DNA from 3 places in the Kitasatospora sp. NPDC057223 genome. Region 2 is predicted to be linked to each of the others. Evidence: riboswitches for the same ligand, from Rfam matches in the RefSeq annotation. Region 2 holds a riboswitch; each other region holds the start of a gene.

Region 1 (10,493 bases), on a different contig from region 2:
GCGGCCTCTGCCTGCTGTGGTGGTGCTGCCGGATCAGACCCGGCCGGCGAAGTCCGGCGCCCAGTTGGCGACGGTCTGGGTGCGGACACCCGCGGCGGGGTTGGCGGCCTCGACGTAGCTGCCGTTGCCGGTGTAGATGGCGACGTGGTAGACGCCCGAGTCGCTGCCGTTGTTGGACCAGAACAGCAGGTCGCCCGGCTGCAGGTTGTCCAGCGAGACGTGCGTGCTGGCGGCGGCCTGGTCGGCGGCCACCCGCGGGATCGAGACGCCGGCCGCGCGCAGCGCCGCCTGGGTCAGGCCCGAGCAGTCCCAGCCGCCGTTGCCGGTACCGCCGTAGATGTACGCCTGGCCGACCTTCGACTGCGCGAAGGAGACCGCGGCGGCCATGCTGCCGGAGGCGGGCGCCTGGGTGGCGGCCGCCGTGGTGGTGGTCGCGGCGGCCGGCTCGGCCGCGGCGGGCTTCGCCGCGGTGTCCGTGGAGGTGGACGCCGCAGCGGTGGCCGAGGAGCCCGACCGGTTGAACCAGTCGAACTTCTTGCCCGAGGAGTCGGTGCTGGACGCCTTGGTGGCGCCCTGGGCCGCGTCACCGAGGGCCAGGTGCTGCCCCGGGTAGATGACGTCGGCGCCCTCGGTCAGGACGGACTTGTTGAGCTCGTACAGACGCTCCCAGCCACCCTGGACGTTGTTCTTGTCGGCGATGCCGGACAGCCAGTCGCCGGCCAGCACGGTGTAGGTGCGGGTGCTGTCGTGGCCGCCCTGCTGCGACCAGGACTTGTTGCCGTTCCAGGACTTGCCGGCCGAGGAGCCCTTCGAGCTGCTCGCGGAGCTGTCGCCGGTGGCCGGGGCGGCCGGCTTGGCGGTGGCCGGGGCCGAGGGGGCCGGGGCCGCCGGAGTGGTGGGCTTGGCGGCCGCCGGGGCGCCGGTGTCGACCGAGGCGGCGGCGCCGCCCTTGGTCAGGCCGGCCTGGACGGAGCAGACCGGCCAGGCGCCGGGGCCCTGGACGGCGAGGACCTTCTCGGCCGTCGCGATCTGCTGGTCCTTGGTGGCGAGGTCGGCGCGCGAGGCGAACGCGGTGCCGCCGAACTCGGCCCAGGTGCTGTTGGTGAACTGGAGGCCGCCGTAGAAGCCGTTGCCGGTGTTGATGCTCCAGTTCCCGCCGCTCTCGCACTGGGCGACCTTGTCCCAGGTGGCGACGGTTGCGGCGCCCGCGGTACCGGCGGTGAGGCACGGGATCGTGAGGCCGACACCCGCGACGCCGACGGCGGCGATCAGGCGACGGGCGGTACGGCTGGACAGACGGGTGCCGTTGGTGGTCAGCATGAAGACGTGATCCTCTCCCACGCCTGCGAGGTGAGCTGTCGGATTCGGGCTGGAGTTGCCCGGCCGTGCTGTGAGCACGGCTTCACCCCTAGCCCTGGAGCCGGTACTTGACCGGTCCGGGGCGGCTTACCTGGGTCCCCCGCGCCTGCCGTGGTGCGTTTTTCGCGCTGCCAGCGCATCCGACGGCAGGCCTCGGCGTTGCGGATGAACTGGGTTCGTGTGACCACGAACGGGGAGCACGTTAAGCAGACTTAAGTTCAAACTGCAAACATGTGTGACGCTCGTCACGTTTGATGCGCGACCCCTGTGCGGCCTGGGTCCTCATGATCAGAAATGACCGATTTCGGGCAAAACCCGTGCCGCGGAGGAGATCTGCCTATCCTTCAGAGGGTCGGCGCGAAGCCGTGGGGGCCGGCGGGAGGGCACGAAACCATGACCGACGGGAGCTCGCAACCGGAGGGCGAGGAGCCGCCCTCCGGGACCAACGGCCCTACGGGGCAATCTGGTACAACCCGACAGTCCGGGAGAAAGCGGCAATCCTGGACACTGCGGGGCATACCCCGTCGAACGCTGCTTCGCGGGCTCGCAGCCGGCACCGTTGCCGCCGTCGTCGCGGGCGAGGAACTGCTCCGCCGCTCCATGGACAATTCGGTCAATTCACCGCAGAGCGCCACGAAAGCGACCGAACCCGGCACCGCCGCACCGGGCCTGAGTCCCGGTCACGAGCACCCCGGCCCGGCCGCGGGCCCGCCGCCCGCGCTGGACGAGAACGGCCGCCGCTGGTCCGACCCGGCCGGCTGGGGCGGCGCCCTACCCGGCCCCGGCAGCGCCGTACGGATCACCGACAGCGTGCTGCTCGACACCGACGCCACCGTCGGCTCCCTGCTCGTCGAGCCGGGCGGCGCGCTGGTCTTCGCCGCCGACCGCACCCTCACCCTCGACTCGGCGGGGAACGTCGAGGTCCGCGGCGCACTCGCGCTCGCCCCGGCCGGCGCCGCCGTCCACGCCCTGCGCTTCCCCGCCGTCGACGAGCGCCGCTTCCGGGGCGACGGTGCGGCCGTCCTCGCCACCGACACCGGTCTCTGGGTCACCGGCTCCGGCTACCTGCGGCTGGACGGCGCCGCGCGGACGGCCTGGGTGCGCGCCGCCACCGCGCTGGCGGCGGGCGACACCGAGCTGGTGCTGGCCGCCGCTCCCACCGGCTGGCAGCCCGGCGACGAACTCGCCGTCACCCCCACCGCGCCCCCCGACACGGCGGACTTCTCCACCCGCTACGACCTCTGCACGGTCGCGTCCGTCAGCGGAGCCACCGTCACCCTGCGGGAGGCGCTGGCCTTCGCGCACCCGAGGGTCGCGGCCGGAGGCGGCGTCACCGTCGGCGCCGAGGTGCTCAACCTGACCCGCAACGTCCGGGTCGAGGGCACGCCCGGCGGCCGGGCCCACGTCCACCTGACCAGCTCCCGGCCGGCCGACGTCCGGCACGCGGCCCTGCGCTGGCTCGGCCCGCGCACCGGGACGGCGGAGACCTGGACGTCCCCCACCGGAGCGGCCCCGATCACCGCCCCCGTCACCGGCCGGTACGGGCTGCACTTCCACCTGCTCGCCGACAGCAGCCGGGGCACCGTGGTCGAGGGCGTGGTCGTCCGCGACGCCGGCAACCACGCCTTCGTCCCGCACGGCAGCCACGGCATCACCTTCCGCGGCTGCATCAGCCACGACACCTGGGAGGACGCCTACTGGTGGGACGGCCCGGCCGACACCCGCACCCCGCAGGGCCCCTCCGACGACATCGTGTACGAGTCCTGCGTCGCCTCCCGCACCGTGCGCGAACCGAACCCCCGGGCCTACCGCCTGACGGGCTTCAGCCTCGGCGCCGGGACGGGCGGCGTGGCGCGGGACTGCGTCGCCGTCGGCGTCCAGGGCGCCACCGGGGCCTCCGGCTTCGAGTGGCCGGAGACCAGTGAGGGCGTCTGGACGTTCGAACGCTGCCTCGCCCACAACAACCTGCGGGACGGCATCTTCGTCTGGCTCAACGCCAGGTACCACCACGTCGTCACCGGATTCGTCGGCTACCACAACGGCGGCTGGGGCATCGAACACGGCGCCTACCTCAACGACTTCGACTACTCCGCGAGCGTGCTGTACGGCAACGGCGCCGGGGGAGTGTCGCTGCACGCGCTCGGCCGCGACCGGGGCACCGTCTTCGACGGCCTGCTGATCGACGCCGCGGGCCAGTCCGACTACGCCGTCGCCACCGAGCGCCACCAGCTCGCCGGAGCGGGAGTCACCTTCAGCCGCAGCCTCCTGACGGGGTACCGCAAGGCCGGCATCGCGCTGCGCGCCGAGCCCGACGGGCAGCCGGACGTCCTCGTCGTGCTGGACTGCGAGTTCGGCGGCAGCGAACTCTGGCTGGACCAGGGGGCCCCGGCCCCGGACGTCCTGCTGCGCAGGGCGGGGGAGTCCACCGCCGTCCGGGTCGTCGGGGCCGGTGCGGGCGGCGCCGCCGTGCCGCGGTGGAACGCCGCCACCGTGCCGGCTCCCGAGCTGACGGCCGCGCCCCGGCCGGTGCTGACCCCGGCGCCGGCGCTGCGGGACGCGGCGGCCCCGACCGGCCGCCTGGCGCCGGTGCACTGAACGCGGTGGGGGCCCCGGACGAGTCCGGGGCCCCCACCGACTGTCGTACGGCGCGCGCTACTCCGCCTCGGCCTGCTCGTGCTCCGGGGCCGGCTCCAGGGCCTGCTCCGCCGCGGCCAGGGCCGTTTCGAGGGCGGCCAGGTAGGTGGAGGCGATCAGCTGGCCGACCGTCGGGTAGGCACCGAGCGGGGCCGCGCTCGGGCAGCCGGTCTCCTCGGCGGCGGTGGCGAGCAGCTCGGGGTCGGCCTCCGGGCCGATCACCAGCGGGGCCAGCGCGGGGCGCTGCGAGCCGGTGGCGCGCAGGTGCTCGACGGCCGCGGCCACCGAGCCGGGCACGTCCAGGGCGGCGGCGACGACCGGCACGGCGAGGCGGGCGGCGAGCAGTACACCGGTGATCCCGGCGGCGTCGGCCGCCTCCTCGCCGCCGACGGTGGTGAGGACCACACCGTCGGCCGCGGTGGCGATGGCGAACAGCCGGGCGCGGTCGGCGCGGGCCAGCCCGGCCTCGGACAGCCGGACGTGGACGGCCTCGGCCAGCAGCGGGTGCGGGCCGAGCACGTCGGTGATGACGGCGCCGGAGCCGGCGGCGAGCGCGTGCAGGCCGTCCAGGTAGCCGTGCGGGCCGGGCAGCAGCGGCACCACCACGGGTGCGGGCAGGCCGGCCTGCAGGGCCTGGGCGATCAGGTCGGCGACGCCCGGCTCGGTGGCCTGGCCGGACGCGTCCGGGAGGTAGGCCGCGGCGGTCTGGACGCCGGACTGCTCGCTGCGGACGATCGACAGGAGCTCGTCGACCACGGACCGGGACTCGGGCCCTGCGGTCGCCGGCACGGCGAGCACCAGGGCCGGGGAGCCGGCCGGGATCTCGGGGCGCTCGGGTCGACGGTGGCGCCCCCGCGCACGGGAGCCTGGAGTGCGGACGGGCAGTGGCGCGCCCGGGATGGCTGCGGTGCTCATGGCGGAGATCGTAGGACATCGGCCCGGCCGAGTCGCAGTCGGCTGCCCATATCGGACGGTAGGCATGCCGTCATTTCGGTCATAGGACGACAAATCCGTCAGCTAATTCGTCGGGTCCCCGTCACTCCGACCGGCGCTCGACCGGTCGGCGCGCGCCGGTCGGCCCGACGGCCGGTGGCCCGCGGGTGCCGCCGGCCGTCGGGCGGGCGCCAGGTGCGACCCGAGTGACATCTATCACAGCCCGTGCGATGACTGACTGTGGGTCACGGCCGGGCGACTCCCGGCATCCGAAGATCAACATTTTGCTGGGGGCCGCCTACGGGCGGTTATCGCGGGGCCTGCGTTTCGGTCAGCTATGTCCGCTTACATACCGTCGGCCGGGCAGGTCGCGGATGGTTCCACCTGGTTCGGAGGATCCGGTGCACCTGCAATGTCCCGTGCTGATGCACGTGCACTGCGGCTATCATCACGTCAAGTGAGGCGCGTGCCGGGCCGGCAGGGGGGCCGGGCCTCGAACACCGCGGCCTTTCGGGCCGGGCGCCGAACTGGACGACTACTCCGGTCTCTTCGGGAGATTTCTATGCACCACACGTACAACGGCATGGCGGCTGCTGACCTGCAGGGAGTGCTCTGGCAGAAGAGCCGGCACAGCAACTCCCAGGGCAACTGCGTCGAGTTCGCCGCACTGCCGGACGGCAGTGTCGCGATGCGCAACTCCCGCTTTCCGGACGGTCCGGCGCTCATCTACACCCGGGCCGAGATAGCGGCGCTGCTGCTCGGCGCGAAGGACGGGGAGTTCGACCACCTGGGGCTCTGAGGCGCGGTCACCGTCTCCGCCGTCACTGTCAGGAGGCCGTCGTGGGTGCTGACACCACGACGGCCGTTTTCGTCTTCTCGGGTCACCGGCGTCCGCTCGGTTCCCGCCCCGTGTGCGGGCCCGTGTGGCGGGCCCGTGGTCCGGCTCCGCGCCGGCGGGCCGTCAGGCCGAGCGGCGGTGCCGCCCGAGCGCCTCGCGGGCCGCGGCCGCACCCGGGTCCTCGGCCTCGAAGAGCGCCCAGACCACCTTGCCGGCGCCGGCCAGCGGGTGCCAGCCCCACGAGCGGCTGAAGGAGTCCACCAGGTGCAGGCCCCGGCCGGACTCGGCCACGAAATCGGCCTCCCGGGCGACCGGCCCGTTGCTGCTCGGGTCACTGACCGCGCAGACCACCTGCGGTGAGCGGTGCACCAGGCTTATTCGGATCGGCAGCCGGCCGTCCATGGCCTGCTGCGGTCCGCCCTGGGCGGGAAAGGCGGCGAGGTCGCCGGCGGACGGGCCCGTTTCGGGCCGGGCGCCGACGGCGTGCCGCAGGGCGTTGGTCACCAGCTCCGAGGCGACCAGTGCGACATCGTCGAACAGGTCACCGAGTCCCCAGCGGTGGAGCGTCGTTCTGGCGAAGTCGCGCGCGGTTCTGACGGCTTCGAAGCGGGGAGCGAGCGTACAGGTGACCACGTGGGGGTCGACCGCCAAGGCCGTACCGGTGCTCATGAAGAGCTCCTCCCATAAGGGGGCCGACACGGCTGGACCCGCCGGGGTCATGCCGGTCACCTCCGACTCGCTCGGCCGTTGGGCTGCCGCCTCGTACGGCCCTTGCGCGCACACAAGTGCCCGGTTGCGCCGCAGCGCTGCCGGGCTGGTGTGCGGTGTCGCGCACAGGGTCGATGCGGTACCCGCGGGAATGCCAGGGATGTGCAGGTGCACGTGCACCATGGTCCTCTGCGCTCACTGCAGATGCAAGAGTCGATTCACGTGCAGTCGTATCGCTGGCATATGCAAGCGCCGGATGCACGTGCATTCTGGTGCCCGAGGTGCAGAACTGATAGATACATCCGTCAGTACGGGCACCGTGAGCGCTCAACTGATGGCAGACTGTGCGCTGTTTGCCCAAGGTGGAGGTTTGGACCGCATGACCACAGTTCAGCCGGGCGGCGGCTCGATGGTTCGCCGGATCCTCCTCGGCTCCCAGCTCCGCCGGCTCCGCGAAGGGCGGGGAATCACCCGCGAGGACGCGGGGTACGCCATCCGCGCCTCCGAGTCCAAGATCAGCCGGATGGAGCTCGGCCGCGTCAGCTTCAAGGAGCGCGACGTCGCCGACCTCCTCAGCCTCTACGGCGTGACCGACGGCATCGAGCGCGAGGCGCTGCTCGGCCTGGTCCGCGAGGCCAACAAGTCGGGCTGGTGGCACAGCTACAACGACGTGCTGCCCGGCTGGTTCCAGACCTACGTCGGCCTGGAGGAGGCGGCCACCCTGATCCGCACCTACGAGGTGCAGTTCGTCCCCGGCCTCCTGCAGTCCGAGGAGTACGCCCGCGCCGTGTTCGGGCAGAGCCGCCCGGTGATCAGCGACGAGGAGCTGGAGCGCCGGGTCAGCCTGCGGCTGCGCCGGCAGAAGCTGCTCACCGACGGCAACAGCCCCCGCCTGTGGGCGGTCATCGACGAGGCCGCGCTGCGCCGCCCCGTCGGCGGGCCCAAGGTGATGCGCGGCCAGCTCCAGTACCTGATCGACATCGCCGAGCAGCCCAACGTCGTCATCCAGGTGATGCCGTTCCGCTTCGGCGCCCACGCCGGCGAGAGCGGCGCGTTCTCCATCCTGCGCTTCCCCGAGCAGGACCTCGCCGACGTCGTCTACCTCGAACAGCTCACCAGCGCGCTCTACCTCGACAAGCGCGACGACGTCGACGCCTACATCCAGGTCATGGAACGCCTCTGCGTGGACAGCCTGACGCCCGGCCAGACCATCGACCTGCTCGCCTCGATCCTCGCCGAGCGCTGACCCGGCCCGGCACCGCCCCCGGCGCAGGCCCTCAGGCCCGCGCCGGGGGCGTCGTCCGGTCCGGCGGCGCCGGCTGCGGCGGCAGTCCCAGCTCCCAGGCCAGACCGTAGCGGCCGAACAGGTCCGCGCGGATCGGCGCCAGCGGCAGCTCCGCACCCGGCAGCAGCACCCCGATGCAGCCTCCCATCAGCGCGCTGCGCAGCACCGCGTGCTCGGCGGGCGGATCCGGCGCGCCCCAGTCCCGCAGCAGTTCCTGGAGGATCGCGCCGAGCTGCCGCTGCTCCGGATCCTTCACGAAGGAGCCCGTGTCGGGGTCGAGGATCAGGGCGAGATGCGAGCGCATCACCCGGGGGTGCGCCATCGCGACGCCCAGCACCGCGTCGATCGCCCGCGCCAGCCGCTCCTCCGGTGAGGCCCCGGCGGTGAGGCCGGCCAGCGCGGCGGACAGTTCCAGGTGCATCAGCCGGTGCGTCGCCGACTGCATCAGCAGCCGCTTCCCGTCGAAGTAGTACGACAGCAGCCCCCGCGCGAGCCCGGCGCGCTCGGCTATGTCGGCCAGGGTCGTGCCCGTGTACCCGTGCTGGTCGACGAGCTCCACGGTGGCCCGCATGATGCGGCGCCGGGAGCGTTGGCGCATTTCCTCGTTGACCGAATCCCCGCGAGGTGCCATCGTGTCTGCTCCGTACGTTCGTTGGCTCCCGGCCAATATACTGGCGCGGAAGCCCGCCGAAACCGTCGTACCCGCACATCGCAGGGGCACGAGGGGACGGTTGCGTACGGAGGAGCCGGTTCCACCAACACGGGGGTTTGGTGGAACCGGCTCCGTTCGACTCCTGAGCCCGCGTCAGCGCCCGCTCAGCACCTCGTCGGCCCCGACCTCGCTGGCGGACTTCGCCGACGGGTAGTCGTAGTCCGGCACCGCCACCGGAGCCGGCCGCCGCCGGTCGATCACCGCACCGGCCGCTGCCACGACCAGCCCCAGCAGGGCCACCGCGACCACCAGCAGGAGCGCCGGGCGGTAGCCGTCCAGCTGCGCCTGCGGGCTCTCGCCGCCGCCGCTGCCCGCGGTGATCACCGCGGTGACGATCGCCAGCACGATCGCGCTGCCGACCTGCATGGCGGTGTTGACCAGGCCGGACGCCAGCCCCTGCTCCTCGTCCGCGACGCCGTTGGTGGCGGCGATGTTGACGGACGGGAAGGCCAGCGCGAAGCCGATCCCCAGCAGCACCATGCTCGGCAGCACCAGTGCGACGTAGCCGCTGTGCTCGCCCAGCCGCAGGAACGTCGCGTAGCCGAGCAGCAGGGCGAGCACGCCGATCGGCAGCAGCCTGCTGGTGCCGAAGCGGTCGACCACGCTGCCCATCCGGGTCGCGGACAGGGCGACCAGCGCACCGGCCGGCAGCAGGGCGAAGGCCATCTCCAGGGCGGACCAGCCGAGCAGTCGCTGCAGGTAGAGCGTCACGATGAACTGGAAGCCGGCGTACGAGCCGAACAGCGTGAAGGCGACCAGGTTGGCCCGGGCGACCCCGCCGTTGCGGAAGATGCCCAGGCGCACCAGCGGGTGCGGGGTGCGCAGCTCGATCAGGATGAAGGAGACGGCGAGGGCGGCCGCGGCGATCAGCGACCCGATCGTGCGCAGGCTCAGCCAGCCGGCGCCCTGGGCCTCGGTGACGGTGAACACCAGCAGCAGGACGGCGGTGGTGCCGGTGATCGCGCCGGCCACGTCGTAGCCGCCGGCGGCGCGCTCGTCGCGGGCCTGGCGGGGCAGCAGCCGGGCGGCGAAGACGAGGGCGATCAGGGCGACCGGTACGGGCATCAGGAAGGTCCAGCGCCACCCGGCGGAGGTGAGCAGGCCGCTGAGCACCAGGCCGAGCGAGAAGCCGCTCGCGCCGCAGGTGGTGAAGATGGACAGGGCCCGGTTGCGGGCCGGCCCCTCGGGGAACGTGGTGGTGATGATCGACAGGGCGGCGGGGGCGGTGAACGCGGCGCTGACGCCCTTCAGGAAGCGCGCCCCGATCAGCAGCCCGCCGTTGTCGACCAGACCGCCGAGCAGGGAGGCGGCGGCGAAGACCGCGAGGGCGACGAGGAAGACCCGGCGCCGTCCGAGCAGGTCGGCGGCGCGGCCGCCGAGCAGGAGCAGGCCGCCGTAGCCGAGGACGTAACCGCTGACGACCCACTGGAGGGCCGAGGTGGAGAGGTTCAGGTCGGTGCCGATGGAGGGCAGTGCGACGCCGACCATCGAGACGTCGAGGGCGTCGAGGAACATGGCGGCGCAGAGGACGACGAGGGTGCCCCAGAGGCGGGGTGTCCAGTTCTGCTCGGGGTGCGACGGCAGGTCAGCTGGCCCTGGCAGGTGAGGGGTTGAATCGGAGCGGCGTGTGGCGGTCATGGGGAGGACACTACATGCATGTGCAATCAATGCAAGTAAATATAGTGTGAACGCAATAAGTTCCTGAGCATGTGCTACTCTGGCGATGTGTCCGAACTCGACCCCACCGCAGATGCGGCCCTGGTGACAGGCTGGCGCGACCTGCTGGCCCGCCACGCCGCCACCGCCTGTGCCCTCGACCGTGAACTCGGCGAGCGCCACGACCTGGGCATGAGTGAGTTCGAGGTGCTGGAGCGCCTTGCGGAGGACGCGGAGTCGGGCAACGACCGGCTGCTGCGCGTGCAGGAACTCGCCGAGAAGGTCCACCTCAGCCAGAGCGCGCTGTCCCGGCTGGTCGGGCGCCTGGAGAAGGCCGGCCTGGTCTCCAGGGACATGTGCAAGCTCGA
Region 2 (10,493 bases):
AAGAGCGGCCACAGCACGGCCGACACCACCGGAATGGTCGCCATGGTGCTGTGCTGGCTCGGATCGCCCCTGCACTTCCTGGCGATGGACTGGCGGGTGGTCTGGGCCGCCGGGGCGCAGCGCGTACCGGCTCATGACCGGCCCGTACCGCCCGTACCGCCCGTACAGCCTGTCCGGTCCGACTGGTACACGGCGACCGCGCCCACCGCCGGCGCGATGCCGGTGGTGCCCTCCCCGCCGGCCGCGCCCGACGCCTTCCCCCTGCTGGCCCGGTACGAGGCGCCGCAGGCCCCTGCGCCGCAGACCCCCGCGCCGCAGGCGCCCGCCTTCCCGCCCGGGCCGGCCCTGCGGCCCGCCGCGACGAACCCCGCTGACGATCTGCAGGAACTCGGTGAACTGCTGCGCCGTCAGGCCGAGCAGGGCCGGCCGTGACCGCAGCACGCGCCGCGGGCGGCCGCCCGCCGGCCGCCCGCGTGATCGGCGGCCGCTACCGGCTGGCGGAGAAGATCGGGCACGGCGGCATGGGCCAGGTCTGGGCGGCGTACGACGAGCGGCTGGACCGCCGGGTCGCCGTCAAACTCCTGCACCCCGACCGGCTGCTGCCGGCCGGCACCGCCGAGCCGCAGCGGCGCAGCCGGGGCGACGAGCTGCGCCGGCGCTTCCTGCGGGAGTGCCGGATCACCGCCGCGCTGGACCACCCCGGCCTGGTCACCGTCTTCGACGCCGGTGAGGACGGCGGCGAGCTGTACCTCGTCATGCAGCGCGTCCCCGGTGTCAGCCTGGCCGACCTGATCGCCGAGGAGGCGCCGCTGCCGGTGGCGGGTGCGGTGGCGGTCGCGGCCCAGGTCTGCGCCGCGCTGGCCGTCGTCCACGCCGTGCCGGTGGTCCACCGGGATCTCAAGCCCAGCAACGTGATGGTCCGCGACGACGGCCGGGTGATCCTGCTCGACCTCGGCATCGCCACCGCGCTGGAGGACGGGGCCACCCGGCTCACCCTCACCGGCGACCTGGTCGGGAGCCCGCCCTACATGGCTCCGGAACAGGCCCTCGCCGCGACCGCCGACGCCCGCAGCGACCTGTACGCGCTGGGCTGCATGCTGCACGAGATGCTCTGCGGCGAGGAGCCGTTCCGTGCCCCGACCGCGCTCGGGGTGCTGCGCCGGCACGTCGACGAGCCGCCGGTGCCGCTGCGCGAGCTGCGCCCGGACGTGCCCGCCGTGCTGGAGGCCCTGGTCCTGGACCTGCTCGCGAAGCAGCCCGCCGACCGCCCCGCCGACGCCCAGCAGGTGCACGCGCGACTGCTGCCGCTGCTCCCGCCGGGCGAGGGCGGACCACAGCCCCGGTACGGCGCGGTGCCCGACCCCACGCGCCCCTTCCGCTTCCCGCACCACCCCCAGCCCGCGCCCGCGCCCGTCGACCGGGCCGCCCCCGCCGCCGGGCCGTTCGCGCCGGCGCCCGCAGCGGCGTGGCCGGAGCCCAGGCCGCTGCTGATGAGCGCCGTGTCCGCCGAGCCCGTCCCCGCCGCGTCCACACCCGCTCCGTACCCGCATCCCGTCCCGTACCTGCCGCCTGCCCCGTCCCCGCCCCGGCCGCAGCAGGCCGGCGACCTGACCCTCGCCTGCGCCGAACTCTCCGACCTGGTCGCCGCGAAGCGCCACGCCGAGGTCATCGACCTGGCGGCGCGGCTGCTGCCCCGTGCCCGCGCCGAGCGCGGGGCGAGCGCCCCGCTGGTCGGCACCATCGGCACCATCTACGCCCGCACCCTGCTGAAGGAACGCCGCTTCCGGGACGCGCTGCCGGAGTACCGGCTGCTGGCCGCCGCCGCCGAGGGCGGTCCGCACGGTCCGCAGGGGCTGGACCACCGCTACCGGGCGGCGGAGTGCCTGGAGCAGCTCGGCCAGGGCGCGGAGGCGCTCGCGGAGTACCACGCGCTGCTCACCGCCCACTCGGCCCGGCTCGACGCCGGACTCGACCCCGACCCGGGGCGCCTCCACGACATCCGCGAGCGGATCGGGCTGCTGCGGGCGGCCGGCGGCGACACCGAGGGCGGCTGGGAGTGGCTGCTCCAGCTGCTCCTCGACCGCGAACGGCTGCTCGGCCCGCACCACGAGGCCGTCCGCCGCCTGCGGCAGAGCCTCGACCAGCTCCAGCAGCACCGGACGGGCAGCGGCACCGGCCACCCGGCCGTCCGGACCCACCCGCAGCCGCCCGCCACCCCGCCCGCACCTGCCGCCCCGCCCGCCTTCGACCCCCGCTCGGGCGGCTGGCCGGCCCCGGGCACGGGCAGCCCGTACCCGCCCGGCCGCTGAGAGCGATCCGCGCCGCGCGCCTCCCCGTTCGGCGCAGGGTCCTCGCTGCCGGGCGGGCGGCGGCCTAGTCTCGGGAGGGTCCAGCAGAGCTGCCGTCCGCACCGCCAGGGAGGGCCGGGATGAACCGCCGAACCGCCCTCGCAGGCGTCCTGCTGTGCCCCGCCGTGCTCCTCACCTCCTGCGGCGGGGCCGTTCAACCGGGGGCGGCGGCGCTGGTCGGCGGTGAGCGGATCAGCCTCGCCACCGTGCAGGCGCGGGCCGCCGGGCTGCGTACGGCGGCTGCCGGGCCGTCGGGTGACGCCGGCACCGGCGCGGGGGCGGATGCCGACGGGCTGGCCCGGCGGGCCCTGTCCGAACTCGTCCGGGACGCGCTGGTGGCCCGGGCGCTGGCGGACCGCGGCCTGCGGGTGACGGCCGGCGAGGTGGCGGGGGCCCGCGCGGCGGACCAGGCGGCGGCGGGCGGTGCGGCGCAGCTCGCCCGGGTGCTGGCCCGCCGGGGCGTCCCGGCGGAGGGCATCGACACGTACTACCGGCAGCAGGCGGGCATCCGCCGCCTCGCGGCCGCGCAGGGACTGGACGCGGGGACGGAGGCGGGGGACGCGGCGGTGCGCCGGGCGCTCGCGGACGCCGCGCTGGCGCTGCACGTCCGGGTCAGCCCCCGGTACGGCAGGTGGGACGTGCAGCAGGTGGCCCTGCTGCCCGATCCGCCCGGCGGTACCGCGCTGGTTCGCTGACGGGCCCCGGGGCTGCACCGTCCCGGGCCTCGCCCCGGACGCCGTCCCGGGCGAGGCGCCGGGGCAGGTAGGTTCGGAGCGTGACCACTTCTGCACCCGCCCCGAAGCTGATCCTGCTCACCACCACCCACCGGGTCGCCCCCGGCCTGCTCTCCTGGCCGGCCTGGGAGGCGCTGCGCGGCGCCGACCGGGTGCTCGCGGCGGACGAGGCGCACCCGCAGCTGCCGGCGGTGCGCCAGGCGGGTGTCGAGGTGGAGCTCGTCGAGCGCGGGACGGCTCCGGCGCTGGCCCGCCTGCTGGTCGGCGGCGACCGGCCGGTCACCGTCTGGCTGGGCAGTCCGGACGGCGATCCTGGGCTGACGGACGCACTGGCCAGGCTCGCCGTCGAGGAGGCGGGGGCGGTGCCGGAGATCGAGCTGCTGCCCGGCTCGTACGACCTGCCGGGCGCGCGGCTGCTCGACCTGGCCTCGGTGATGGACCGGCTGCGTTCGCCCGGCGGCTGCCCCTGGGACGCCGAGCAGACCCACGAGTCGCTGGTGAAGTACCTGGTCGAGGAGTCCTTCGAGCTGGTCGAGGCGATCGAGGAGGGCGATCGGGAGACGCTCCGAGAGGAGCTCGGCGACGTCCTGCTACAGGTGTTCTTCCACTCCCGGATCGCCGAGGAGCACCCGGAGGACCCGTTCTCCGTCGACGACGTGGCGGGGGACATCGTCGAGAAGCTGATGTACCGCCACCCGCACGTGTTCGGCGACGTCGAGGCCGGGGGATCGGCCGAGGTCGAGGCGAACTGGGAGCAGCTGAAGGCCGCCGAGAAGCAGCGCGAGTCGGTCCTGGACGGCGTGCCGGCCGGGCTGCCGGCGCTGGCGTACGCGGCGAAGCTGGTCTCCCGGGTGCGCCGGGCGGGCTTCACCGGCGTGCCGGACGCGCCGTACGAGCTGCCGGCGGAGCTGACCGCGGAGTCGGCGGGCGTGCTGCTGCTCGCGCTGGCGCAGCGGGCGCACGACGCGGGCGTGGACGTGGACGCCGCACTCCGGGCGGCGGCGCGCGGCTACCGCCGCGAGGTGCGGGTGGCGGAGGGCCTGGGCACGGACTGACCGGAGGTCAGGCGACCTGTGCCCGGTCGGCGGAGCGGCGCTGCTGCGGGATGACCTCGCTGATCGCCTCGCCGACGAGGGCGAGCAGCTCGGCGAGGCGGCCGAGCTGGTCGGGGAGGTCGAGGAGGTCGGCGAGCGGGACGATCCGCTCGCCGTCCGGGCCGGCCACGCAGAACAGGTCGATCCGGCCGAGGTGCTTCTCCGCGGTGTCCACCAGGGCGGCCACGTCGCTCGGGCGGTGGATGTCGCCGCACACGCCGACCACGGGGCAGCCCGGGCGGTCCAGCTCGGCCGCGAGGTCCTCGGCCCGGTTGGGGTGCTGGTCGGCGATGAGCACTCCGGCGGCTCCGGCGGCGGTGAACCGGCGGGCCAGATCGGCCCCCGAACCGCCGTCGAGTACCGCGATGACCACCACTGCCCCGGCTACCCGCATGGCGCGCTCCTCCTCTGTGGGCGACTCCGCACCGGCGCCCACCAAAGACATGTCGGAGGATCGTAGGCACGTCACGACCCTCCGCAACAGGGATTACCCACCAGGTGACCAGGCTCACGCCTCCTGGCCACCGGATACCGTCGGGACATGCCTGATCAGCCGTATGCCACCCAGCCGCCCGCCGGCCCGGACGCCCAGTCGGACACCCGTCCGGACGCCTGCCCGAACACCCGTCCGGACGCCCAGCCCCCGCTGTTCACGTGGGAGTTCGCCGCCGACCCGTACCCCGCGTACGCGTGGCTGCGCGAGCACGCGCCCGTGCACCGCACCACGTTGCCGAGCGGGGTGGACGCCTGGCTGGTCACCCGGTACGCGGACGCCCGGCAGGCGCTGGCCGACGGCCGGCTGTCCAAGAATCCGGCCCACCACAGCGAGCAGGCCCACCGGACGGGCCGGGTCGGCATCCCGGGCGAGCGCAGCGCGGACCTGATGACGCACCTGCTGAACATCGACCCGCCGGACCACACCCGCCTGCGGCGGCTGGTCTCCAAGGCGTTCACGCCGCGCCGGGTCGCCGAGTTCGAGCCGAGGGTGCAGCAGCTGACCGACCGGCTGATCGACTCCTTCGCGGCGCGCGGCTCGGCCGACCTGATCCACGAGTTCGCCTTCCCGCTCCCCATCTACGCGATCTGCGACCTGCTGGGGGTGCCGCCGGAGGACCAGGACGACTTCCGGGACTGGGCGGGCATGATGATCCGGCACGGCGGCGGCCCGCGCGGCGGGGTGGCCCGCGCGGTGAAGCGGATGCGCGCCTACCTGCTGGAGCTGATCCACCGCAAGCGGGCGGACCTCGGTGACGACCTGATCTCGGGGCTGATCCGGGCCAGCGACCACGGCGAGCACCTGAACGAGAACGAGGCCGCGGCGATGGCCTTCATCCTGCTCTTCGCGGGCTTCGAGACGACCGTGAACCTGATCGGCAACGGCCTGTACGCCCTGCTCGGGCACCCGGAGCAGCGGGCGCTGCTGCAGGAGTCGGTGGCGGCGGGGGAGACCGCGCTGCTCGGCACCGCGGTGGAGGAGCTGCTGCGGTACGACGGGCCGGTGGAGATGGCCACCTGGCGGTTCGCCACCCGGCCGCTGTCGATCGGCGGCGTGGACATCCCGGTGGGCGATCCCGTCCTGGTGGTGCTGGCGGCGGCCGACCGCGACCCGGCGCGGTTCGCGGACGAGAACGTGCTCGACCTCGCCCGCAAGGACAACCCGCACCTGGGCTTCGGCCACGGTATCCACTACTGCATCGGCGCGCCGCTGGCCCGGCTGGAGGGGCAGGCCGCGCTCGCCACCCTGCTGACCCGGCTGCCCGACCTGCGGCTCGCCGCGGACCCGGCGGAGTTGCGCTGGCGGGGTGGCCTGATCATGCGTGGGCTGCGCGCGCTTCCGGTCGAATTCACGCCCGAGGAGGCTTCGGGAGAGGTGCCGGATCCGGCCGCGACACTCTGACGGCGTGTCGAACATGTCTGATCACAGGTGGTCAGAAGGCGCATCAATGCGGACATATGGGCGTGGTTAGTGGACGAAACAGGGGCTGTCGTAATTTCCGCGTGATGTCTGCGATATGAGCTTGTGATTGATGTGAGGATCTGTCTACTCTCCCTGCAGTTCGCAGCTGCGAGCCCCGAGTGCGGAACGCCGAGTCCTGCCCGCCGCACATCCGGGAAACCGACCAGACCCTCGGGCAGGGGCGGGGGACCCACGATTTTCTGCCGTTTCCCCACGGCTTGGGGTGAAGCCACCGAGGCGGGAAGAAACCTTCCGCCCGACGTGGCCGGGCCATCTCCGGTCCGAACCCGACAGCTCACCTCGCAGGCGTGCGGAGAGGGACATCCTCATGCTGTTCGTTGGTAACGGTCGTCACCGTCGTCGTACCCAGGCCGAGAAGGTCATCGCCGTAGCGGGCGTGGCCGGCGTAGGCCTCGCGATGCCGCTCCTCGCCGCCACCGGCGCCCAGGCCGCGCCGGTCTCCGTCTGGGACAAGGTCGCCCAGTGCGAGAGCGGCGGGAACTGGAGCATCAACTCCGGCAACGGGTACTACGGCGGACTGCAGTTCAGCCAGAGCACCTGGAAGTCCTTCGGCGGCGGCGCGTACGCCGCCCAGGCGCACCAGGCCAGCAAGGGCCAGCAGATCGCCGTCGCGGAGAAGGTCCTCGCCTCGCAGGGGCCGGGCGCCTGGCCGGTCTGCTCGCGCAAGGCCGGTCTGGCGAAGGGCGGCCCGGCCGCCCAGGCCGACACCGCCGACTCCTCGTCCGACTCCTCCTCCGACTTCCGGCCGGCCGCCGCGACCGCGCCGAAGGCGGCGCAGCCCAAGGCGGCCCAGCCGCAGGCCCCGTCGAAGCCCGCCCAGCAGAGCGCGGCGGATCCGGACGAGGAGGCGGGCCGGGCCCCCGACTTCGGCGGCCGGGCCGGCTGGGACGCCGACGACAAGGTGTTCTGGTACCAGGACAACGGCGACTGGTACTGGACCAGCCACCAGAGCGTCTACGAGCAGTTCGCGCCCGCGGCCCGTACCGCGCAGGCCGCCCCTGCCGCCGCCCCTGCCGCGGCCCCGGCCGGTCCGGCCGCCTACACCGTCCGGCCCGGGGACACCCTCGGCACCATCGCCGGCGCCCAGGGCGTGGCCGGCGGCTGGGGCGCGCTCTACGACGGGAACCGCTCCGTCGTCGGCGCCGACCCCGACCTCATCATTCCCGGCCAGGTGCTGAACCTCGGCTGAGCCGCGAGCGGCGGGGCCGTGCCGTGCTTGTCCGGTACGGCCCCTTTCGCTCGTCTCTGGGTGCAATCCGTCGGGCATCCAGGTGAACTACCGGCGAGTAGCGCGGTCACACGCTGAGACGGGACGTAGGTCGACGTGGCCCTGCGAGCCCGGGCGGTTAGGCTCTGGTCGTAACGACTCCGCAATCATCCGCAGACACCACAACAGTCCGCGGGTACCTGCTTCCACTAGGAGATGCCTCGTGCCGTCCATTGATGTCGTCGTAGCCCGTGAGATTCTCGACTCGCGTGGCAACCCCACGGTCGAGGTCGAGGTCGGTCTCGATGACGGCAGCACCGGCCGCGCCGCCGTCCCGTCCGGTGCCTCGACCGGCGCCTTCGAGGCGCTGGAGCTGCGTGACGGTGACAAGAACCGCTACTTCGGCAAGGGCGTCGAGAAGGCCGTCCTCGCCGTCATCGAGCAGATCGGCCCGGAGCTGGTCGGCTACGACGCCACCGAGCAGCGCCTGATCGACCAGGCCATGCTCGACCTGGACGCCACCCCGGACAAGTCCTCGCTCGGCGCCAACGCCATCCTCGGCGTCTCGCTCGCCGTCGCGCACGCCGCCTCCGAGGCCTCGGACCTGCCGCTGTTCCGCTACCTGGGCGGCCCGAACGCGCACGTCCTGCCCGTCCCGATGATGAACATCCTCAACGGCGGCTCGCACGCGGACTCCAACGTCGACATCCAGGAGTTCATGATCGCTCCGATCGGTGCGGAGTCCTTCTCCGAGGCCGTCCGCTGGGGCGTCGAGGTCTACCACACGCTCAAGGGCGTGCTGAAGGAGCGCGGCCTCTCCACCGGCCTGGGCGACGAGGGCGGCTTCGCCCCGAACCTGGACAGCAACCGCGAGGCGCTCGACCTCATCGTCGAGGCCATCAAGAAGGCCGGCTACGTGCCCGGCAAGGACGTCGCGCTGGCGCTGGACGTCGCCGCCTCCGAGTTCTACAAGGACGGCGCCTACCAGTTCGAGGGCAAGGGCCTCACCTCGGCCGAGCTCATCGACTACTACGCCGACCTGGTCGCCTCGTACCCGCTGGTCTCGATCGAGGACCCGCTGGACGAGCAGGACTGGGACGGCTGGAAGGCCATGACCGTCAAGCTCGGCGACAAGGTCCAGCTGGTCGGTGACGACCTGTTCGTCACCAACCCCGTCCGCCTCGCCAAGGGCATCGAGACCGGCACCGCCAACGCGCTGCTGGTCAAGGTCAACCAGATCGGTTCGCTCACCGAGACCCTGGACGCCGTCGAGCTGGCCCAGCGCAACGGCTACCGCTGCATGATGTCGCACCGCTCCGGCGAGACCGAGGACGTCACCATCGCCGACCTCGCCGTCGCCACCAACTGCGGCCAGATCAAGACCGGCGCCCCGGCCCGCTCCGAGCGCGTCGCCAAGTACAACCAGCTGCTGCGCATCGAGGAGATCCTCGACGACGCCGCCGAGTACGCGGGCCGCGGCGCGTTCCCGCGCTTCAAGCACGAGGGCTGAGCCCGCCGCGGGGGCCGAGTCCCCGCCGCATCGCCTGCCTGACCGGTGCCCCGGCTCCCACCCCGTAGGGTGGAGGCCGGGGCACCGGCGCGACCAGGAGGGGTGACGGGACATGGCAGGCTGGAAGATTCCGGGCTTCGCGGGGCGTCCGCGCTTCACGAGCCGGGCGACCGTCCTCGTCCTGGTGCTCTGCTCGCTGGTGGCGATCCTCGCCTATCCCACCCGGCAGTTCATCTCCCAGCGCTCCGAGATCTCCGCCCAGCGGGCCAGGGCCGAACACGCCAGGCAGCAGGTCGAGGAACTCCGCCGGGAGAAGGCCCGCTGGCAGGACCCTGAGTTCGTCAAGGCGCAGGCGCGGGCCCGGCTGCACTACGCGATGCCGGGGGAGACCCCGTACATCTCGGTGGACCCGACGGCGGCCGCCAAGGCCTCGGCCGGTCCGGCCGCCGGCGCCCCGCCCGGTTCGGCGGCCGCCGGCCCGGCGACGCCCGCCAAGCCCTGGTACGCGAGCGTCTGGGACTCCGTCGACGCCGCCGACGCCGCGCCCGCCGGCACCACCGCCCTTGCCCCCGTTGTTGCCCCCGCCCCCGCCCCCGCTAGAGACAGCTCCCCATGACCACTGAGAACACCCCCTCCGCCCCCGGCGTCGCCGACGCCGACGTCGCGGCCATCGCCGCCCAGCTCGGCCGCGTCCCGCGCGGACTGCGCGGGGTCGCCCACCGCTGCCCCTGCGGCAACCCGGACGTCGTCGAGACGGCTCCCCGGCTCGCGGACGGCACGCCGTTCCCGACCCTCTACTACCTGACCTGCCCCAAGGCCGCCTCGCTGATCGGCACCCTGGAGGCGGACGGCGTGATGAAGGAGCAGACGGCCCGGCTCGCCGAGGACCCGGAGCTCGCCGCCGCCTACCAGAAGGCGCACGAGGACTACATCGCCCGCCGCGACGCGATCGAGGTGCTGGAGGGCTTCCCCAGCGCCGGCGGCATGCCGGACCGGGTGAAGTGCCTGCACGTGCTGGTCGGCCACTCGCTGGCGGCCGGCCCGGGCGTCAACCCGCTCGGCGACGAGGCGATCGGCATGCTGGAGGACTGGTGGGCCAAGGGCCCCTGCGTCTCCGCCGCCGAGGTGGCCGAGAGCGCGGCGGCCGTCGCCCAGAAGCGGGCCACCGCCGAGGACCACGCCGCCGTGATCGCGGCCAAGGAGCAGCTGGCCGCCGAACGCGCCGCGAAGAAGCGCGCGGCCGAGGAGGAGGGCCGATGAGCAGCACCCGGGTCGCCGCGATCGACTGCGGCACCAACTCGATCCGCCTGCTGGTCGCCGACCTCGACCCGGAGACGGGCGAGATCACCGACCTCGACCGCCGGATGATCGTCAACCGGCTCGGCCAGGGCGTCGACCGCACCGGCCGGCTCGCCCCCGAGGCGTTGGAGCGGACGTTCGAGGCCTGCCGCGAGTACGCCGGGGTGATCGCCGAGCACGGCGTCGCCCCCGAGCGGATCCGCTTCGTGGCCACCAGCGCCTCGCGGGACGCGGAGAACAGCGACGAGTACACGGAGGGCGTCCGCGCCGTCCTGGGCGTCGCCCCCGAGGTGGTCAGCGGGGAGGAGGAGGCGCAGCTCTCC
Region 3 (10,493 bases), on a different contig from region 2:
CCCGCAGGTGCAGGGCCAGATGCGCGCCAGCGGCGGCCTCAACCTCGGCATGGCCTTCGTCAGCGGGGCGCTCAACTTCGACCCGCTCTGCTTCGACGTGGAGCCGGAACTCGCCGGGCAGGTGCTCTGGTTCGACGCGCTGATCGGCAACGTCGACCGCTCCTGGCGCAACCCCAACCTGCTGGTCGCCACCGGGGGCCTGCGGCTGATCGACCACGGGGCCAGCCTGATCTTCCACCACCAGTGGACGGGCGCGGCTGGCTGGACCCGCCGCCCGTACGACGCGGCGGACCACGCGCTGCTGCGCGCCCGGCCGGACGTCGCCGCCGCCGACAAGGTCCTCGCTCCGCTGGCGGCCGACGCGCTGGCCGGCGCCGTGGCGCAGATCCCCGACGTCTGGCTGACCGACGAACCGGGCTTCGACTCGCCCGAGGCGGTGCGCGAGGCGTACCGCGCGCAGCTCACCGCACGGCTCGCGGGCCCCCGCGACTGGCTCCCGGAGGTGTCCGCGTGAGCGGTACGCACGCTGTCCCGCAGGACGCTCTGCACGACTACGAGTACGCGGTGATCCGTGCCGTGCCCCGGGTCGAGCGGGGGGAGTGCGTCAACGTCGGCGTGCTGCTCTACTGCCGGCAGAGCGCCCATCTGGGCGCCCGCACCCACCTGGACCAGGGGCGGCTGCTGGCCCTCGACCCGGTGGCCGACGTCGCCGGCGTCCGGCGGGCGCTGCACGGCATCGAGGCGGTCTGCGCGGGCGGGCCCGAGGCGGGGCCGGCCGCGGCCGACAACCCGGGGCAGCGCTTCCGCTGGCTGACCGCGCCGCGCAGCGCCGTCGTCCAGCCGGGGCCGGTGCACACCGGGCTGACCGCCGACCCGGAGGCCGAGCTGCGCCGGCTGTTCGACCAGCTGGTGCTGTGAAGCCGCTGTGACGGTCTCCGGTACCGCCCTGACCTGGGGTGCTGCGGTTGTGCGGAAAGTCCTTTGCCGTGCTTGAAGCTGGAGTTGCTGAACCTTTTATGCGTACCCTTACGACCATGGGTTCGACACCGGCGACGACCGCCAACGCACCGACCACCGCCGAGCTGATGGAGGCCGTGGCGGCCGTCGGAGCGGCGTACTTCCAGGACTTCGCGGGTGCGGCGGCCAGGCACGGTCTCTCCTCCTCCCAGGCCAAGGCGCTCGGCGCCGTGCACGAGCCCGTCCCGATGCGGGCGCTGGCCGGGCGGCTGGGCTGCGACGCCTCCAACGTGACCGGCATCGTCGACCGGCTGGAGGCCCTCGGGCTGGCCCACCGGGAGGCCGCCGCGGGCGACCGCCGGGTGAAGATCGTCGTGATCACCGAGCAGGGCCGCGTGATCCTGGATCTGGTCCGGGCCGAGATGGCCCGCACCCACCAGGCCTTCGACGCGATGAGCGAGGAGCAGCGGATCGCCCTGAACTCGATCTGCCGCCAGGTGCTGCCGGTGCTCTCCGGCCGGGTCTGACCGCGCTCCCCGGCCGGCTCCGTCGGCTACCGGCCGGGCGCCGACGAATCGGCTGACCTCGGCTGTTAGGCTTGCGAAGCGTGAGCGCGAAGCCCCAGATCCCCAATGTCCTGGCCTCCCGGTACGCTTCGGCGACCCTGGCCCAGCTGTGGTCCCCCGAGCACAAGGTGGTCCTTGAGCGCCACCTGTGGCTCGCCGTCCTGAAGGCCCAGCAGGACCTCGGTGTCGAGGTGCCCGCCACCGCCGTCGCCGACTACGAGCGGGTCCTCGACCAGGTCGACCTCGAATCCATCGCCGCGCGTGAGCGCGTCACCCGACACGACGTGAAGGCCCGGATCGAGGAGTTCAGCGACCTCGCCGGCCACGAGCAGATCCACAAGGGCATGACCTCCCGGGATCTGACCGAGAACGTCGAGCAGCTGCAGATCCGGCAGTCCCTGCAGCACGTCCGCGACCGTACGGTGGCGGTCCTGGTGCGCCTGGGCCGGCTCGCCGCCCAGCACTCCGAGCTGGTGATGGCCGGCCGTTCGCACAACGTCGCCGCCCAGGCGACCACCCTCGGCAAGCGGTTCGCGACCGTGGCCGACGAGCTGCTGGTGGCGTTCAGCCGCCTGGAGGAGCTGATCACCCGGTACCCGCTGCGCGGGATCAAGGGCCCGGTCGGCACCGCCCAGGACATGCTGGACCTGCTCGGTGGTGACACCGACAAGCTCGCCGAGCTGGAGCAGCGGGTCGCCGGCCACCTCGGCTTCGACAACGTGCTGACCAGCGTCGGCCAGGTCTACCCCCGTTCGCTGGACTTCGAGGTGCTGTCCGCACTCGTCCAGCTCTCCGCGGCGCCGTCCAGCCTGGCCAAGACCATCCGGCTGATGGCCGGCCACGAGCTGGTCACCGAGGGTTTCAAGGAGGGCCAGGTCGGCTCCTCCGCGATGCCGCACAAGATGAACACCCGCTCCTGCGAGCGCGTCAACGGCCTGGCCGTCATCCTGCGCGGGTACGCCTCGATGACCGCCGAGCTCGGCGGCGACCAGTGGAACGAGGGCGACGTCTCCTGCTCGGTGGTGCGCCGGGTCGCGCTGCCGGACGCGTTCTTCGCCTTCGACGGCCTGCTGGAGACCTTCCTGACGGTGCTCGACGAGTTCGGGGCCTTCCCCGCCGTGATCGAGGCCGAGCTCGACCGCTACCTGCCGTTCCTGGCGACCACCAAGGTCCTGATGGGCGCGGTGCGGGCCGGGGTCGGCCGGGAGACCGGGCACGAGATCATCAAGGAGCACGCCGTCGCGTCCGCGCTGGCGATGCGCGCCGGTGCCCGTGAGAACGAGCTGCTGGACCGCCTGGCCGCCGACGAGCGGATGCCGCTCGACCGGGCCGGGCTGGACGCGCTGCTCGCCGACCGGCTCTCCTTCACCGGTGCGGCGGGGGCGCAGGTCGCCGAGGTCGTGCGACGCATCGAGGCCGTCGCGGCCGCTCACCCGGAGGCCGCCAAGTACGCTCCGGGCGACATCCTCTGACGTTCCGTCAGGCCATGCTCAGGGTCCTGTCACCGTTCCGGTGGCGGGGCCCTGCGGCGTCTCGGGCCCTTCGTGCGCCGGGTGCCCCGGGTCGAGCGGAGGGGCGCCGGCCGTGCAGGCCCACTTCGCGTCGGGCTCGGACACCGGGTGGTCCGGCGCCAGGACGTTGCCGCGCACCGTGGCCAGCGCGATCAGCGAGCCGCCGGCCAGCAGGCCCGCGCAGATCAGCATCGCGGTGCGGAACGCCGAGTCCACCGCGGCGGGCACCCGGTAGGCGTCGCCGCTGAGGCCGGCCAGTGCGGGCAGCGCCGCCACGGCCAGCAGACCGGCCGCCCGGGCGGCCGCGTTGTTGACGCCGCTGGCGATCCCGGCCCGGCGGACCTCCACCGCCGCGAGCACGGTCGCCGTGAGCGGTGCCACCAGCAGGACCATCCCGCAGCCCATCACCGTGGTCGCGGGCAGCACGTCCGTCCAGTAGGAGGCGTCGGCGCCGATCCGCAGCATCAGCAGCACGCCGCAGGCGCAGAGCAGCGGCCCGACGGTGAGCGGCAGCCGGGGGCCGATCCGCTTGCCGAGCCGGCCGGCCCGGGCGGACAGCGCGAGCATCAGCACGGTGATCGGCAGCAGCGCGAGGCCGGAGGTCAGCGGGGTGAAGCCGGAGACCGTCTGGAGCTGCACCACCAGCAGGAAGAAGACGCCGCTGAACGCCGCGTACACGCAGAGCGTGACCAGGTTCACCGCCGTGAAGAGGCGGGAGGCGAACAGCTCCAGCGGCAGCATCGGCGCCGGGTGGCGGCGCTCGGTGGCGATGAACGCGGCGCCGAGCAGCAGCCCGGCGGCGCCCGACACCCAGACCCCGGGGGAGAGCCCTTCACCGGCCGCCGTCAGCGCGTACGTCACCCCGCCGAGCGCGAGCGCGGCCAGGACGGCGCCGCGGACGTCGAAGCTGCCGGTGGCGCTCTCGTCCCGGCTCTCCGGAACGTGCCGGCCGGCGACCGCCAGCACCACGGCGGCCAGCGGGACGTTCAGCAGGAAGATCCACCGCCAGCCGGGCCCGTCCACCAGCCAGCCGCCCAGGAACGGGCCGACCGCCGCCGCCACCCCGCCGAGGCCGGACCACAGGCCGACCGCCGCCGAGCGGTCGTCGGGCCGGAAGGTCGCCTGGAGCATCGCCAGCGAGCCGGGTGTGAGGAGTGCGCCGCCGATGCCCTGCAGCGCGCGCGCCGCGATGAGCACCCCGACGTTCGGCGCCGCGGCGCACAGGGCGGAGGCGGCGGCGAACCAGCAGACGCCGATCAGGAAGACCCGGCGCCGCCCGTAGCGGTCGCCCAGGGCGCCGCCGAGCAGGATCAGGCCGGCCAGGGTGAGCAGATAGGCGTTCAGGGTCCACTGCAGGGCGGCCAGCGAGGCGCCGAGATCCGCGCCGATCCTGGGCAGTGCGACGTTGACGACGGTGCCGTCGAGCATCGCCATGCTGGAGCCCAGGACGGTCGCCAGGATCACCCAGCGCCCCTGTGCGGTGCCGAGTGCCAAGGTGCCCGCGTCGTCGGTTCTCACGGCTCGATCCTGCGCCGGAGCGGGTGAAGTGACAAGGGTCACCGGCGGCGCGTCGGGGTGGTGGCTGAGCGTGCCGGGATATCCACGCAGGGCCGAGAAAGTGACCGGAGGGGGGTCGGCCGGTCGCTCAGCGGAGTTGATCCGTGCACATACTGCACAGCCGATCATTCGGAGAGTCACGGAATTCGATGGGATTCCCGTGAAATTCCGGGGCTAAACGTGATCGACATTGATTTGCCCGGCTTCATCAGCTTTGCTTCAGCGACTGCCCGGCCATGGTCCGGGTGGGCCCGCCGGGTGGAACGCCTAGTCCTGCCGCTGCCCGGAGGCTTCGAACAACTCTGTACGGCAGGAGTGGGGGACCCACAGGTAAGTCGCCGTCCCGGTCACCGGGACGGCTTGGGGTGAAGCCGCGCTTGCGGCCGGGCAACTCCAGCCCGAACCCGACAGCTCACCTCGCAGGCGTCGGAGAGGAAATACCCCATGTCCGCAATCACGAACCGTCTGCCGCGTCTGGCCCGTATCGGCATCGCCACCGGTGTGACCGGCGCCGTGCTCGCCCTTCCCCTGGTGACCGCCGTCAGCGCCCAGGCCCACACGGTGCCGGCCGCCAAGTCGCACTCGGCCGCCGTGACCGGCGCCACCAGCGTCGACGCCATCGCGGTGACCCAGAAGACCGCCGCCGTGGAGGCCGCCCCGGCCGCCCCGGCCGCCGCCCCCGCCGCTGCCGCGGTGGAGAGCTACAAGGTCCACGGCGGGGACACCCTGTCGAAGATCGCGGCCTCGCAGAACGTCACCGGCGGCTGGCACGCGCTGTACGACAACAACCGTGAGGTCATCGGCTCCAACCCGAACCTCATCTTCCCCGGCCAGAAGCTCGCGCTCGGCGCCAAGGCCGCCGCCCCGGCCGCCGAGGCCCCGAAGCCCGCCGCGCCGAAGACCTCCTCCGACTCCGCGCCGGCCAAGAAGGCCGCCCCGAGCGCCAAGGCGTCCGTGGCCCCGAAGGCCGCCGAGACCGCCAAGCCGGCCGCCCCCGCGACGAAGGCCCCGGCCGCCGCCGCGACCACCGCCGCCGCCGCGCCGAAGCCCGCCGCCGTGGCCAGCACCTCCGGCTACACCGCGCCGATCGCCGGCGTGAAGCTCGGCACCGCCTACGGCGTGGCCGGCTCCATGTGGTCCAGCGGCCACCACACCGGTGCCGACTTCGTCGCCGCCACCGGCACCCCGCTGAAGGCCATCGCCAACGGCACCGTGGTCAAGGCCGGCAACGGCGGCGCCTACGGCAACGAGGTCGAGATCAAGCTCGCCGACGGCAAGTACGCCCAGTACGCGCACCTGTCCTCGATCGGCGTCAAGGTCGGCCAGACCGTGACCGTCGGTCAGCAGATCGGCCTCTCCGGTGCGACCGGCAACGTGACCGGCCCGCACCTGCACTTCGAGGTCCGCACCGGCTCGGAGTACGGCTCGGACATCGACCCGATCGCGTACCTGCGCGCCCACGGTGTCAGCATCTGACACCTGGTCCCCCCACGTGACGGGCTGACCGTCGCACGGTGACCACGGCAGTACCTGCGGAAAACACCGGCCGGGCCGGCAGCGAACGCTCATCGCTGCGGGCCCGGCCAGTTTTGCGTTCCGTCCCGCCGTCAGACGGGCACCTTGTCCCGGTACGGTGCCTGGTCGTCCTCGAAGAGGCGGGCCGCGATGGACTCGACGGCGCGGTCGAGGCGGGCCCGGTCACCCGGATCGGTGACGTCCCAGTCGTCGAGGTGGCCGTCGATCCAGCGGCGCCACGCCTCGGCGAGCCGGTCGACCTCCTGCTGCCCGGCGGCCGTGAGACCGAGCCGCCCGCCGTCGCTCTCGGCGTAGCCGGCGCCGAGGGTCCGGTCGGCGGCGGGTTGCAGGACCTCGGGCGGCATGTGGTGCGCGGCGGCGATGGCGGCGAGCGAGGCCCCGCCCTGGAGGCGGTTGCGCCAGTAGATCTGACCGAGCATCCAGGCCTGGTCCGGCGTCACGGTGCTGCCGGAGTCGGCCAGCAGCTGCCGCCCGATCTCGGGCCGCCCCTTCGTGCGGCGCAGCACGTTGGCGAGGGCCCGCTCCAACTGCTTGTCGGCGTCCGCGCTGTCCGGTGCGCCGAAGCCCTCGCCCATGTCCGCGGCGCCGGCCCGGGCGCTGTCGCGCAGCGGCACCTCCTTGAGGAACCAGGCGACCACGAAGCCGACGACGGCGACCGGCACCACCCACTGGAAGACGTAGTTGATGGTGTCGGCGTACGCGTGGACGAACGGCAGGGCCGCCTCCTCGGGCAGCGCCTGCAGGCCGGCCGGGCTCTGGACCGCGGCCGGCGGGACGCCGGGCGACTGGGCGAAGGCCGCCTCCAGGTTCGGCCCGAGCTGGTTGTTGAACAGGGTGCCGAACACGGCCGTGCCGAAGGCGCTGCCGAGGGTGCGGAAGAAGGTCACGCCCGAGGTCGCGGTGCCCAGTTCGTGGTACGGGACGGTGTTCTGCACGGCGATGGTGAGCACCTGCATCGCCAGCCCGATCCCGAGGCCGAGGATGAACATGTAGAGCGACTCCAGCCACGCTCCGGTCGAGGGGCCCATCGTCGACATCAGGTAGAGGCCCACCGCCATCACCGCGGTGCCGAGGATCGGGAAGATCCGGTACCGCCCGGTGCGGCTGACCACGATGCCCGACAGCATCGATGTGCCGAGCAGGCCGACCACCATCGGCAGTGTCCGCACGCCCGAACCGGTGGCCGAGACGCCGTCCACGAACTGGAGGTACGTCGGCAGGTACGTCATCGCGCCGAGCATCGCGAAGCCGACGATGAAACTGAGGATCGAACAGACCGTGAAGACCGAGTTGCGGAAGAGGTGCATCGGCAGCATCGGCTCCGGCGCCCGCAGCTCCACGAGGACGAACGCCGTCAGCAGCACGGCCGACCCGACGAACAGGCCGATGATCGTCGCCGAACCCCAGGCGTACTCGTTGCCGCCCCACTCCAGCCCGAGCACCAGGCCGCACGCGCCGAGCGCGACCAGCACGATGCCGAGGTAGTCGATCACCGGCCGGACGGCCGCCTTCACCGCCGGGATCGAACGGGCCGCCATCACGATCATCACGGCCGCGATCGGGATGTTGACGTAGAAGCACCAGCGCCAGGACGCGTGGTCGGTGAACAGGCCGCCGAGCGTCGGGCCGACCACCGTGGTGACGCCGAACACGGCGCCCAGCGCGCCCTGGTACTTGCCGCGCTCGCGCAGCGGGATGACGTCGGCGATCAGCGCCATCGCGGTGACCATCAGCCCGCCGCCGCCGACCCCCTGGATCGCCCGGCCGATGATCAGCACCGTCATGCCGTTGGCCGCGCCGGAGACCACCGAGCCGACGATGAAGACGACCGCGCTGACCTGGAAGACGATCTTCCGGCCGAACAGGTCGCCGAACTTGCCGACCAGCACGGTGGCCACGGTCTCGGCCAGCAGATAGGCCGTCACCACCCAGGCCATGTGCCCGGCGCCGCCCAGGTCGGCGACGATCGTCGGCAGTGCGGTGGAGACGATCGTCTGGTCCAGGGCGGCCATCAGCATGCCGAGCACGATCGTGATGAACACGACGTTGGTCTGGCGGCGGCTCAGCGAGGGCGCTCCGGGCGCGGCGGGCGCGGTCACGGTGGTATCGGTCATGGGCCGGGCCTCCGGAGCAGGGTGCAGGTCGGTCCCAGCCTTCGGCCCGTGCGGCGGGTCCGCCACCGCTGGCGGCATCCGGGTGGCGGGCCGGACCAGGCGATGGACGTGCATGCGGACGTGGACGCGGACGACGCCGTGGACTCCGTCCAGCGCCCCGGGCCCGGCCGGACGGCCCCACAGCCGTCCGACCGGGCCCGTTGCCGGGGCCGTCGCCCGCCGTCAGCCGATGACGGCCTGGGCGTCGATCTCCACCAGCATCGGCTCCTGCGGCAGCTCGCAGAAGATCGTGGTGCGGCACGGCTTCACGCCGCCGGGCTTGATGTTCTCGTCGATGAACGCGGCGTACACCTCGTTCATCAGCGCGAAGTCGGAGCGCTTGGTGAGGTAGACGCGGAACATCACCACGTCCTCGACGGTGGCGCCGCCGGCCTCGACGATGGCCTTGACGTTCTCCAGCGTCCGCCGGGTCTGCGCCTTCACGTCGCCCGGGTACAGGTACTCGGCGGTCGCCGGGTCCTGCGGGCCCTGGCCGGACACCTGCAGGATCGGGCCCTTGCGGACGCCCTGGGAGAACATCCAGGCGGGGGCGGGGGCGCCGTCGGTGCGGATCTCGGCCTTGTCACTCATGTCGGGGTACTCGCTCATCTCGTCGTCGGTCGTGCAGGTCGTCGGGCAGAAAGGGTGATGGTGGTCGAGGGTGACGGCCATCAAAGGTGACGGTCGCCAAGGGTAGTGACCGTCAAATGTGGTGATTATCAAGAATTGCGGTCATCAAAGGCGGTAAATGGCGGAAGCTTCAAAGGCGGTAATGGCGGAAGGTGGTGGTCAATGGCGGGGGAGGTCGGTCGGCGGCAGGCCGCAGTCGGCCGAGACGGCCCGGGCGGTCGCCAGCAGTTGCGGCAGCAGCTCCAGCACGCGCTCGTACGGGAGCACGACGTCCGGCACCGATATCGAGGCGGCCGCGACCACCCGCCCGGTCGCGTCCCGGATCGGTGCGGCGACGCAGTTGATGAAGGACTCGTGCTCGGCGTGGTCCTGCGCCCAGCCCCGGACGGCGACCGTGTCCAGCTCGGCCAGCAGGGCCTCCGGCGTGGTCAGCGTGTTCGCCGTGTACGGGACGAAGTCGATCCCCGCCACCACCCGGCGCCGCTCGGGCGCCGGCAGGTCCGCGAGCAGCACCTTGGACACCGCGGCGCAGTGCAGTGCCGCCCGCAGGCCGATCCGCGAGTACATCCTGACCGGGTGCCGGGAGTCGTACTTGTCGATGTAGACCACCTCGCCGCCCTCGTAGGCGGCCAGATGGACGGTCTGCCCGGTCGCCGAGTTCAGCGCGGCCAGGTGCGCCGCCGCCGCCCGGCGCACCCCGCGCTGCTCCAGCGCCAGGCTGGAGAGCGCGAACAGGCCGGCGCCGAGGTGGTAGCGGTAGGCGGCGTCCCGGTAGACGAAGCGCTCCTCCTCCAGGCTCTGGAGCAGGCGCAGCGCGGTCGTCTTGTGCACGCCGAGCAGTTCGGCGAGCTGGTCGAGGGAGCGTTCGCCCTCGCCCAGCTCGGCGAGCAGGCGCAGGGCACGGGTGACGGTCTGGCTCATCTCGCTCCAAGCACGGGGGACGCGTCCTGCCGGGGCGGGATCGCGGGGAGTACCGGTGACACGATGCCATCCGCCGACACCCGGGTCGCAGCCCAGGCCCCCGCCGGGGCGTCGAGCAGGGCCTCGACCACCGCTGCGGGCGGCAGCTCGCCCTGGTCCCCGGGGGCGGTCAGGGCGCAGGCGGCGCTGAGGTGGCCGAGCCGCAGGCGGCGGCGCTGGTCGAGGCCGCGCAGGGTGCCGGCCAGGTAGCCGGCGGCGAAGGCGTCGCCGGCGCCGGTCACCTCGACCACGTCGACGTTCAACGCGCTCTCGCTGACCGCGCGGCCGTCCCGGTCGAGCGCCGTGACCAGTCGGTCGGCGTCCTTGACCACGACGGTCGCGGGGGAGGGGAAGCGCTCGCGCAGCGCCCGCGGGTCGCCGGTGCCGAGGACGGCCTCGGCCTCGTCCGCGCCGAGCAGCAGCAGGTCGGCGGCGTCCAGCAGGGCGGGCAGCACGCCGGCGTCGCGCCGGTGCCAGAGGGCGGGGCGCCAGTTCAGGTCGAAGCTGATCAGCTGGTCGCGGCGCCGGCCGAGCAGGGCGCGGACCAGGGCCAGGCAGTCGTCCGAGAGCGCCGGGGTGATCCCGGACAGGTGCAGCAGGCGCGCGCCGGCCAGCAGCCGGGC

Evidence for each region. A riboswitch is a leader RNA that binds a small molecule or an ion and turns the genes downstream of it on or off. The one in region 2 is predicted to bind cyclic di-AMP.
Region 1: it holds a riboswitch for cyclic di-AMP, as region 2 does, so the genes downstream of both, ACFUK0_RS34755 (transglycosylase family protein) here and ACFUK0_RS11065 (transglycosylase family protein) in region 2, are expected to answer to the same signal.
Region 3: it holds a riboswitch for cyclic di-AMP, as region 2 does, so the genes downstream of both, ACFUK0_RS04450 (peptidoglycan DD-metalloendopeptidase family protein) here and ACFUK0_RS11065 (transglycosylase family protein) in region 2, are expected to answer to the same signal.

The regions. Positions count from the first base shown of each region.
Region 1 covers NZ_JBHUWW010000153.1:8,531-19,023, reverse strand. The annotation lists gene ACFUK0_RS34755 (transglycosylase family protein) at 34-1,320, opposite strand; cyclic di-AMP (ydaO/yuaA leader) riboswitch at 1,328-1,486, opposite strand; gene ACFUK0_RS34750 (hypothetical protein) at 1,960-3,954, shown strand; gene ACFUK0_RS34745 (sirohydrochlorin chelatase) at 4,012-4,908, opposite strand; gene ACFUK0_RS34740 (DUF397 domain-containing protein) at 5,489-5,725, shown strand; gene ACFUK0_RS34735 (ATP-binding protein) at 5,888-6,433, opposite strand; gene ACFUK0_RS34730 (helix-turn-helix domain-containing protein) at 6,852-7,718, shown strand; gene ACFUK0_RS34725 (TetR/AcrR family transcriptional regulator) at 7,750-8,388, opposite strand; gene ACFUK0_RS34720 (MFS transporter) at 8,563-10,107, opposite strand; gene ACFUK0_RS34715 (MarR family winged helix-turn-helix transcriptional regulator) at 10,195-10,493, shown strand, end outside.
Region 2 covers NZ_JBHUWW010000021.1:15,198-25,690, forward strand. The annotation lists gene ACFUK0_RS11035 (hypothetical protein) at 1-432, shown strand, start outside; gene ACFUK0_RS11040 (protein kinase) at 429-2,309, shown strand; gene ACFUK0_RS11045 (SurA N-terminal domain-containing protein) at 2,429-3,043, shown strand; gene ACFUK0_RS11050 (MazG family protein) at 3,124-4,137, shown strand; gene ACFUK0_RS11055 (SDR family NAD(P)-dependent oxidoreductase) at 4,145-4,621, opposite strand; gene ACFUK0_RS11060 (cytochrome P450) at 4,718-6,073, shown strand; cyclic di-AMP (ydaO/yuaA leader) riboswitch at 6,284-6,456, shown strand; gene ACFUK0_RS11065 (transglycosylase family protein) at 6,462-7,343, shown strand; gene eno (phosphopyruvate hydratase) at 7,585-8,871, shown strand; gene ACFUK0_RS11075 (septum formation initiator family protein) at 8,984-9,487, shown strand; gene ACFUK0_RS11080 (DUF501 domain-containing protein) at 9,484-10,131, shown strand; gene ACFUK0_RS11085 (exopolyphosphatase) at 10,128-10,493, shown strand, end outside.
Region 3 covers NZ_JBHUWW010000006.1:99,235-109,727, reverse strand. The annotation lists gene ACFUK0_RS04475 (HipA family kinase) at 1-514, shown strand, start outside; gene ACFUK0_RS04470 (DUF3037 domain-containing protein) at 511-918, shown strand; gene ACFUK0_RS04465 (MarR family winged helix-turn-helix transcriptional regulator) at 1,035-1,484, shown strand; gene purB (adenylosuccinate lyase) at 1,565-2,995, shown strand; gene ACFUK0_RS04455 (MFS transporter) at 3,014-4,552, opposite strand; cyclic di-AMP (ydaO/yuaA leader) riboswitch at 4,856-5,032, shown strand; gene ACFUK0_RS04450 (peptidoglycan DD-metalloendopeptidase family protein) at 5,036-6,067, shown strand; gene ACFUK0_RS04445 (MDR family MFS transporter) at 6,199-8,319, opposite strand; gene ACFUK0_RS04440 (RidA family protein) at 8,464-8,952, opposite strand; gene ACFUK0_RS04435 (IclR family transcriptional regulator) at 9,070-9,831, opposite strand; gene ACFUK0_RS04430 (sugar kinase) at 9,828-10,493, opposite strand, start outside.